DNA from 4 places in the Blastococcus sp. SYSU DS0619 genome. Region 3 is predicted to be linked to each of the others. Evidence: riboswitches for the same ligand, from Rfam matches in the RefSeq annotation. Region 3 holds a riboswitch; each other region holds the start of a gene.

Region 1 (2,162 bases), on a different contig from region 3:
CGGCCGGCCGGTGCTGGGCCAGCGGCCGGCGGGTCCGGTCCCCGGGCCTGCCGCGGGAGCCCTGCGGACCGAGTGCGGCAACACCGTCTACCCGCCGAGCTACGACGGGGCCCGAGCGTGGGGTGGCTATCCGAACGGGCTCATCCCGCCGAGCGCGATGTGCCCGCTGGGCGTCGGCGGGCACTCGCTGCGCTGCGACGCGGCGGCGGCCTACCGCGCCATGTCGTCGGCCTACGCGGCCGCGTTCGGCGCTCCGCTGTGCATCACCGACTCCTACCGGACCTATGCCGGCCAGGTCCGGCTCTACGGCGAGAAGCCGGCCCTCGCCGCGGTGCCCGGCACCAGCAACCACGGCTGGGGTCTCGCGGTCGACCTGTGCGGTGGGATCCAGACGTTCGGCACGCGGCAGTACGCCTGGATGGTCGCCCACGCCGGCCGGTTCGGCTTCCTGCACCCCACCTGGGCCGATCCGGGGAACGGGCGCGAGGAGCCCTGGCACTGGGAGTACGCCGGGACCTGAGGCGCCCCGGCGGCCGGACGGCGGTGCGCCGGAATTGTCGGTGCCTCCTCCTAGCGTGCGGAACGACTCACGGAGGAGAAGAAGCGATGCTCATCGACTGCGACACCTGCACCGTCCGGGGGACCGGCTGCGCCGACTGCGTGGTGACCGTCCTGCTCGGCGCCCCGCCGGGATGGCAGGGGATCGATCCGGTCGTCGTCCCGATGACCGGCCGTGCCCGCGGCGGGTCGGCCGCGGCTGCCGCCGAGGACGTCGTGGTCCCCCCGCCGGGTGTGGTGGTGGAGTTCGACGACGTGGAACGCCGGGCCGTCCGCGCGCTGGCCGACGGTGGCCTGGTGCCGCCCCTGCGCCACCCCGACGGCTCCGACGGCCGCGGCGGCGAGGGTTCCGGATGGCGCACGGGCTGACCCGCGGTGCCCGTCGTGCGCGGGCCGCGCATACACCCGAACGGGTGAATGCCGAGGTCGGAGCGCCGTGTCGGACGGAATGACGTCCCACACGTTTCTCCCGTTCCCGATTGTCACAGGCGCATCACGGTCGTTAAGGTCGTCGCCGTTCGGCCGGGTGGTCGTCATCCGTCGAAGGGTGACCTCGACCGAACACCGCCTAATCACCGCGCGGCGCGCAGCACCGGCGCCCGAGGTGTACCGGGGACCCACCGCAGTTCTGGGGTGAGTTCTCCCGCGACCGGCTCGCCGGCCCGCGGGGGATAGGGCCAGTCTTCCCAGCCCGAACCCGTCAGCTAACTCGGTCGGCGGTAGCAGTGGAAGAAACGGAGAGCCGCCGCACGTGGCGCCCCCTCACGCACTACTGACGCACGCCCCTGAGCAGTTCGCCACCGTCGGCCGGCGCAGCCCTGCGAGCGCCCGCCGCCTCGGACCGGTCGGTTCCGGCCTGCTGGTCAGCGCAGCCGCTGCCCTGACCGTCACCCTTCTCCCCGCCACCGCGAGCGCGGTCCCCGGCACGGCCGACGAGGTCGCCGCCCAGGTGGCCGAGGCCAGCCACGAGCTCGAGGTCGTCTCCGAGCAGCTGAACGAGGCGCGTGTCGCCCTGGACGCGCACCGGCACGACGCCGAGGTCGCGACCGAGGCGGCGGAGGCGGCCCAGGCCCGGCTCGACGCCCTCGACGGGCAGGTCCGCCTGCTCGCCCGCAGCGCCTACACCGGCAGCGGCATGTCGCAGCTGGACGTCCTGCTGTCCAGCGACTCGGCGGACCAGCTGGTGTCCCAGCTCGGCACGCTCGACGTGATCGCCGGGCACACCAGCGACGTGCTCTCCGAGGTGACGCTGGCGTCCGAGGACGCCGAGGAGTCCCGGGACGCCGCCGCCGCGGCTGCCGCCGAGGCCCAGCGCGTCGTGGACGAGATCGCCGCCAAGCAGGAGGATCTCGAGACGAAGATCGCCGAGTACCAGCGGCGGTACGACGCGCTCACGGCCCCGCAGCAGGCCGAGGTGGCCCGGGTCCACGGCGGCGACAGCCTGCCCGCGCCCGCGCCCAGCGGGGTCGTCGCGCCCAGCTCGGCCGCGCAGGTCGCCGTGAACACCGCGCTGGCCCAGATCGGCGACCCCTACGTCTGGGGCGCCGGCGGTCCGAACGCCTTCGACTGCTCGGGTCTGACGTCCTACGCCTACGCCGCCGCGG
Region 2 (2,162 bases), on a different contig from region 3:
GTTCCCCGAGGTGCGCCGGATCAGCACCTACAACTCCGAGCGCAACACCCCCATGGTGGCGGTCAACGAGGCGCTCGGGTTCCGTCCCGCCGGCCGGCTGTCCTCCTGGTCGGCCCGGCTCTGAGCAGTCCGGCTCCGAGCAGCCCGGCCCGCGCCGCCGCAGTCCCGGTGCGGTTGACTGCCGGGGTGGACCATCCCGTTCCCGCGGAGTTCGTCCGCGCCCACACCCGCCCGGTGCGGCCCGACCTGGTGCCCGAGGTCGAGCTGCTGGTCGCCGCCGACGTCGTCGCCCTCTGGGAGGCGATGCAGACCGAGCACGGGCGCACCTCCACCGAACCGCCGTTCTGGGCGGCGGCCTGGCCGGGCGGCCAGGCGCTCGCGCGCTACGTGCTCGACCACCCGGAGCTGGTGGCCGGGCGCGCGGTGCTCGACCTGGGCGCCGGCAGCGGCCTGGTGTCCGTGGCGGCGGTGCGCGCCGGGGCGAGCTCCGTGCTCGCCAGCGACGTCGACCCGTACGCGCTCACCGCCGTGACCGTGAACGCCGAGCGGAACGGGGCACCGGGGATCACGCCGGTGGGCGACGTGCTGGGGGACGGGCCGCCGGACGTGGCGGTGATCCTCGCCGGGGACGTCTGCTACGACCGCGAGATGACCGACCGGGTGCTGCCCTTCCTCGAGGCCGCCCGCGCCCGCGGGGTCGAGGTGCTGGTCGGGGACCCCGGCCGCGTCTACCTGCCGGAGGACCGGCTGACCGCGCTGGCGGTGTACGACGTCCCCGACACCGAGCCGTCGCCCACGCAGCCCACGGCGGTGCGCCGGACGACCGTCTGGCAGCTGCCCTGAGCTCCGCGAGACGACTTCCACACGGTAGTTCCCCCAGAGGGATTGTCACGAACGAATAACGGTGGTTACCGTGGGCCAGCCCGGCCGGTCGTTCTCTCCCCATCCGGGGAGGTCCGCCGGGCGCCGCCGAGTCGCCCGCTGCCATCGCGCCGCGGGTGAGCCGGGGACCCACCGCAGCACTGGGGTGAATCGCGCGCCGAGCACGTCGGCGCGGGTAGGGCGACTTCCACGCCCGAATCCGTCAGCTAACTCGGTAGGCGGCACGACGGAAGAAACGGAGAGCCGCCGCATGGCGAGCCTGCGGGCCCACCTTGCACGGAACCGCAGCCGGTACGGAGCCTCGCGCGCGCCTTCCCCGCGCTGAGCGCCCGGGCGTCCCGCCCTGCACCCGCTGCCACTCGACCACCCCTGCAGCTGTCCGCCGCGGACCCGCTGTGCCCTGCCCCTGGAGCAGTCCCACCCCATGAACCTTCGCGCCACCTCGATCACCCGCGCCCTGCGCCCCACGTCCGTCCGTCGCCCGGCGCTCCTGCTGGCGGTCGTCGCCGCCGGTGCCCTGGTCGTCAACGTCGTCGTCGCCAACGAGCCCGAGGCCCACGCCAAGGCGCAGCCGGTCTCGGTCAGCGTCGCCGCCCAGCTGGGCATCCCCGCCGAGGCGCCGCCGGCCGACGCCGTCGAGTCGGCCGTCGACTCCCTCGCCCCGCTCGCGGCCAGCCGCAGCGAGCGCGTGGCCGAGCAGGCCGCGGCCGCCGAGGCCCGGGCTGCCGCCGAGCAGGCCGAGCTCGACCGCCGTGCCGCCGAGGAGGCCGCCCGCATCGAGGCGGAGGAGGCCGCCCGCCGTGCCGCCGAGGAGGCGGCCCGCGCCGAGGCCGCCCGTATCGAGGCCGCCCGCGTCGAGGCCGCCCGCGCCGCCGAGGCGCAGGCCGCGGCCGCCGCCCCCCGTCGGACCACCAGCGCCCCGGCCGCCCCCGCCGCTCCGGCGGCCCCCGCGCCGGCCGCAGCCGCCGCACCGGCCGGGTCGTTCAAGGGGTACGCGATGCAGAAGGTGGGTGGCTCCGGCAGCGAGTTCACCTGCCTGGAGAACCTGTGGGGCAAGGAGAGCGGCTGGAACCCCAACGCGCAGAACCCCCGCAGCACCGCCTACGGCATCGCCCAGTTCCTCGACTCGACGTGGGCCGGGACGGGCATCGCCAAGACCTCCGACGGCTACCGGCAGATCGACGCCGGGCTGATCTACATCAACAACCGCTACGGCTCGCCGTGCGGCGCCTGGAGCCACTCCCAGTCGACCGGCTGGTACTGAGGCCGCACCGGGTGGA
Region 3 (2,162 bases):
CGGGGTGCCGATCGGCGCCGCGATGTCCACACCGAGGTGCATGGTCCCCCAGCGGGCGCCGTAGCAGGAGGTGACCCGGCCCTGGGTCAGCGCAGTGGCGCCGCCCGTCGCGGCGACCGCCCCGACGGCCTGCTCGGCGGCCTGCTCGGCGGCCTGCAGCTGGTTCCAGGTGTTCGCCGGCTCGGGGGTGCCCTGCATGCTCAGCATGCGGATCTCCGCCTCGCGCAACTGCTCGTCGAGGGCTGCCTTCTCCGCGCTGAGCGCGTCGAACTCCGCCTGCGCCTCGGCGAGGAGCGCGTCGGTGGCCACCTGGGCCTCCTGGGCGGTGCGGGCGGCTGCGTCGCGCTCGGCGACGGCGGTCTTCGCCTCCTGGTCCAGCCGCGCCTCGCGCGCCTCGACGACCCGCAGCTCCTCGAGCACCTCGGCCCGGTCCTTGCCGAGGATCTCGAGGGTGGCGGCCTGCTGCAGCAGCTCCCCCGGGCCCTCGGCGTGCAGCACCATCTCCACCTCGCTGAACGTCTCGTCGCCACCACCCATGTAGGCCTCCCGGCCGAGGGTCGCGACGTCGTCCTGGGTGCGCCCGAGGGCTTCGCGGACGGCGGCCAGCTCGACGGCGATGGCGTCGGCGTGCTGCTGGGCGGTCGCCAGCTCCGCCTCGGCCTGGAGCACGGCGCCGCTGGCCTCCTCGGCGCGGAGCGTCATCTGCTCCAGCCGGTCCTCGGCGTCGGTGATCCGCTGCTCGAGGGAGGCGACCTCCTGGGCCACGCGGTCGTGTTCGCTCTTCGCGTCGCCGGGTGCGGCCGTCGCGGCCGTCGTCCCCAGCAGGGACAGGGCCAGCAGAGCGGTCAGGGCGGTGGCCGCCCGCCCGATCCGGCGAAGGCCCCCGCGGGTGGGCACGGTGGGGTGGTGCTGGTGGTGCGAGGTCGCCAAGGCGACTGTCTCCGTTCCTCGGTCCGCCTACCAGGTCAGCTGACGGGTTCGGGCCGGAACTTGCCCTACCCCCCTGCCCGTGGAGGCGCAGGCGGGATTCACCCCAGAGAACATGGGTCCCCGGTCCATCCGGCCAGCTGGCCGCACGGTTCGGCGGGGCCCGCCCGAGCTCCCGGGTTCGGGAGCGGCATCGGGTGGGCCGCGGGAGACGGTACAAGCGAATCGGCCAGATGTCACAGGGCGGTAACGAGACGCCCCTCCAGACACGGGCGCGTCCGCGCGGCGTGTCGCCGTCATCTGGCAGGCTGTCAGCACCGGGGCGGTAGCTCAGCCGGTCAGAGCATGGGACTCATAATCCCTGGGTCGTGGGTTCGAGCCCCACCCGCCCCACCACGGTGACCAGCGGGTTCAGCTCCACGGCCGGGTTCTCCCGGACCGCCGGCACTCCCACTGCACGTCCCGCGGTTGCCGACGCCCTCCGTCTCGAGGGGCTCGTGTGGTCGGTTCAACAGTGCTTACCGCTCCAGGCGCGATCCACACCCGGCGCATCGACATCACCCGCGATTACAGAGTGTGGCGAGTCGCTTGCGCTACGGCGTCAGACGGGGCAGCCTGACGACATGGCCGAACGGTTCTTCCGCTGGTGGCGGATGCGCTGCGCCCGCCGATGGGCCGCCCAGCACCAGTTCTCCGCGCGCCCTGCGGACGTCGCCCGACCCGTGGAGGACGGGAGCCGGCCGAGCGTCGCGGCCTGAACCGCCGGCGCCCTACGGTGGGCCCCGATGATCACCGACGTCCTGCTGGAGCACTCGGCGCTCGTGCCGGTGACGCTGGCCACCATCGCTCTGGGCTGCGTCGTCGTCGGCTACGCGGCGGTGCGCAGCCGGCGGTCCGGACGCCGGATCCTGTGGACGCTGACGGCCCTCTCCGCGCTCCCGGTCCTCGCACTGACCTTGACCCCGTCCGCGAAGGGGCAGCTCGACCAGGTGGTCTGCACGGTGCAGTTCGCCCTGCCCTCGCTGACCCGCGTCGAGCTCCTGGCCAACGTGGCGCTGTCCCTCCCCGTGGTGTTCTTCGCCGCACTGGCCTCGCGGCGTCCGCTGCCGGTGCTGGCGGTGGGCTCGGTCACGTCGGCCGGCATCGAGGCCCTCCAGGCACTGGCGCCGGCCATCGGGCGCGCCTGTGACACGAACGACTGGGCGATGAACACCCTCGGCATGACCATCGGCGTC
Region 4 (2,162 bases), 160 kb from region 3:
GAGCACCGGCAGATCGACGACCAGGTCGCGACCGTCATGCGCATGGACGTCACCGACCCGGAGTTCACCACCGAGGTGCGCATGCTGGAGAACACGGTGCGCCACCACACGATGGAGGAGGAGCAGCGGATGTTCCCCCAGTCGCACGCGCTGGGGGAGGAGCGCCTCGAGCAGCTCGGGGAGCAGCTGCGTGCGCGGCAGCAGGAGTTGGCCGAGTCCGGCGGGATGCGGCTGATCATCCGGCTGAAGCGGGCGACCCTCCGCTCTGTGTAGTCGCGCGGTCCCCCCGGGCGTGCGCGCACACCCGGGGGAACCGTCGCAGGAGTGATCAGACGATGCGGCGCGCGGTGTTGTAGCCCCACATCGAGTCGACCGGGACGACCGCCACCGGCTGGCCGTAGGTCGAGGAGTGCACCATCAGCCCGTCCCCGATGTACATGCCGACGTGGCCGACCGGGTCGTAGAAGAAGATCAGGTCGCCGGGCTGCAGGTTGGCCCGGTCCACGTAGACCCCGGCCGTCGACTGCGCCCGCGAGGTCCGGGGGATCTCCAGGCCCGCGGCCTGGTAGGCCGACCAGGTGAGGCCCGAGCAGTCGTAGCCGCCGGGGCCGGTGCCGCCCCAGACGTAGGGCTTGCCCTGCTGGGCGAGGGCGGTGTCGACCGCCACCTGGGCGGCGTGCGTCGGTGCGACGACCGGGGCGACCGTCACGGTGACGGTGCCGCCGGAGGTGCCACCGCCGCCGACATCAGCAACGGCGGGGAGCGGGGAGAGGGCGATGCCCGCTCCGGTGACGAGCGCGAGCGCCGCCCCGCGGAGGGAGCGACGGGTGACCGAGGTCGTGCGAGTGGTCGTCATGGACGACGGTTTCTCCTGTTCTCCGACAACCGCCTACCGGGTTAGCTGACGGGTTCGGGCGGGGAACTCGCCCGGCGCTCCCGGGCATGCCGGTCACGCTTCACCCCAGTGCTGCGGTGGGTCCCCGGTCCGGGCGGCGGAGCGATCCGACGCCTGGTTCGGCGGTGTCCGCACGGGTGTCACCGGTGGTGGTGACGACGCGGCCCCGGGCGGACCGGCGACGACGCTAGGCATGTCACGGAAAGGTCACAAAGCGGCCGGACGGGCCTGGCGGGGCCGGATCGGGAGGACGACGGCGCCCCGTCGGGAACGCGACTCGCGAGCGGACCACGGCCGATCCCGTCGCACGATCCCGGCCGGTTCCGTCCGCCGGCACGGAGCGCGACCGCGCACTTACTTCCTGACGCGCGGCATGCCTCGACTCTCCGTCCACGATCGCGTGCGCTCCGATCCGCTCGCGACCGCCCCGGTGACCGTCGCCACAGCTCGTCGGAGCGCGTGCGAGCATCGCCGGGTGGCCCGCCTGCTGATCGCCAACCGCGGCGAGATCGCCGTCCGCATCGCCCGCGCGGCGGCCGCCGAGGGGCTGACGTCGGTCGCCGTCACGGCCTCCGACGAGCCGGACGCACCCCACCTCGCCGCCGCCGACGAGACGCACTTCCTCCCCGGCAGCGGACCCGCCGCCCACCTCGACGCCGCGGCGATCGTGCAGGCCGCACGCGCCGCCGGCTGCGACCTGATCCACCCCGGCTACGGCTTCCTCTCCGAGGACCCAGCGCTCCCGCGCGCATGCGGGGACGACGGCGGTGCGCCGACCGTCGTCGGCCCCGGCGCCCCCGTCCTGGAGACGCTCGGGGACAAGGTGCTCGCCCGCTCGGCCGCCGAGGCCGCCGGCGTCCCGGTCCCGCGGGGCACCACCGACGCCACGACCGGCCAGGTCGTCGACCTGCTCGATGCCACCGGCGCGGTGATGCTGAAAGCGCGGTTCGGCGGGGGAGGGCGGGCCACCCGCATCCTCCGCCGGGGCGACGACGTCGCCGCCGCGTTCGCCGCGGTGGCCGACGAGGCCCGGGTCGCCTTCGGCGCCGACGCGCTGCTCGCCGAGGAGCTGGTCGAGGACGCCCGGCACATCGAGGTGCAGGTGCTCGGCGACGCGGACGCGGACGTCGTCGTCCTCGGCGACCGCGACTGCTCGCTGCAGCGCCGCCGGCAGAAGGTCGTCGAGATCGCGCCGGCGCCGAACCTGCCGGGCGCGGTCCGGAAGCAGCTGCACGACGCCGCCGCCGCGCTCGCCCGGCAGGTCGGC

What was found. A riboswitch is a leader RNA that binds a small molecule or an ion and turns the genes downstream of it on or off. The one in region 3 is predicted to bind cyclic di-AMP.
Region 1: it holds a riboswitch for cyclic di-AMP, as region 3 does, so the genes downstream of both, ACI79T_RS17795 (NlpC/P60 family protein) here and ACI79T_RS09815 (murein hydrolase activator EnvC family protein) in region 3, are expected to answer to the same signal.
Region 2: it holds a riboswitch for cyclic di-AMP, as region 3 does, so the genes downstream of both, ACI79T_RS18350 (aggregation-promoting factor C-terminal-like domain-containing protein) here and ACI79T_RS09815 (murein hydrolase activator EnvC family protein) in region 3, are expected to answer to the same signal.
Region 4: it holds a riboswitch for cyclic di-AMP, as region 3 does, so the genes downstream of both, ACI79T_RS09020 (C40 family peptidase) here and ACI79T_RS09815 (murein hydrolase activator EnvC family protein) in region 3, are expected to answer to the same signal.

Annotation. Positions count from the first base shown of each region.
Region 1 covers NZ_JBJHAM010000020.1:62,574-64,735, reverse strand. The annotation lists gene ACI79T_RS17805 (D-alanyl-D-alanine carboxypeptidase family protein) at 1-520, shown strand, start outside; gene ACI79T_RS17800 (hypothetical protein) at 607-927, shown strand; cyclic di-AMP (ydaO/yuaA leader) riboswitch at 1,114-1,292, shown strand; gene ACI79T_RS17795 (NlpC/P60 family protein) at 1,310-2,162, shown strand, end outside.
Region 2 covers NZ_JBJHAM010000022.1:31,250-33,411, reverse strand. The annotation lists gene ACI79T_RS18360 (GNAT family N-acetyltransferase) at 1-124, shown strand, start outside; gene ACI79T_RS18355 (class I SAM-dependent methyltransferase) at 187-843, shown strand; cyclic di-AMP (ydaO/yuaA leader) riboswitch at 973-1,119, shown strand; gene ACI79T_RS18350 (aggregation-promoting factor C-terminal-like domain-containing protein) at 1,307-2,146, shown strand.
Region 3 covers NZ_JBJHAM010000005.1:267,362-269,523, forward strand. The annotation lists gene ACI79T_RS09815 (murein hydrolase activator EnvC family protein) at 1-930, opposite strand, end outside; cyclic di-AMP (ydaO/yuaA leader) riboswitch at 955-1,086, opposite strand; tRNA gene ACI79T_RS09820 (tRNA-Ile) at 1,247-1,323, shown strand; gene ACI79T_RS09825 (hypothetical protein) at 1,551-1,685, shown strand; gene ACI79T_RS09830 (VanZ family protein) at 1,713-2,162, shown strand, end outside.
Region 4 covers NZ_JBJHAM010000005.1:106,129-108,290, forward strand. The annotation lists gene ACI79T_RS09015 (hemerythrin domain-containing protein) at 1-273, shown strand, start outside; gene ACI79T_RS09020 (C40 family peptidase) at 329-856, opposite strand; cyclic di-AMP (ydaO/yuaA leader) riboswitch at 872-1,030, opposite strand; gene ACI79T_RS09025 (carboxyl transferase domain-containing protein) at 1,371-2,162, shown strand, end outside.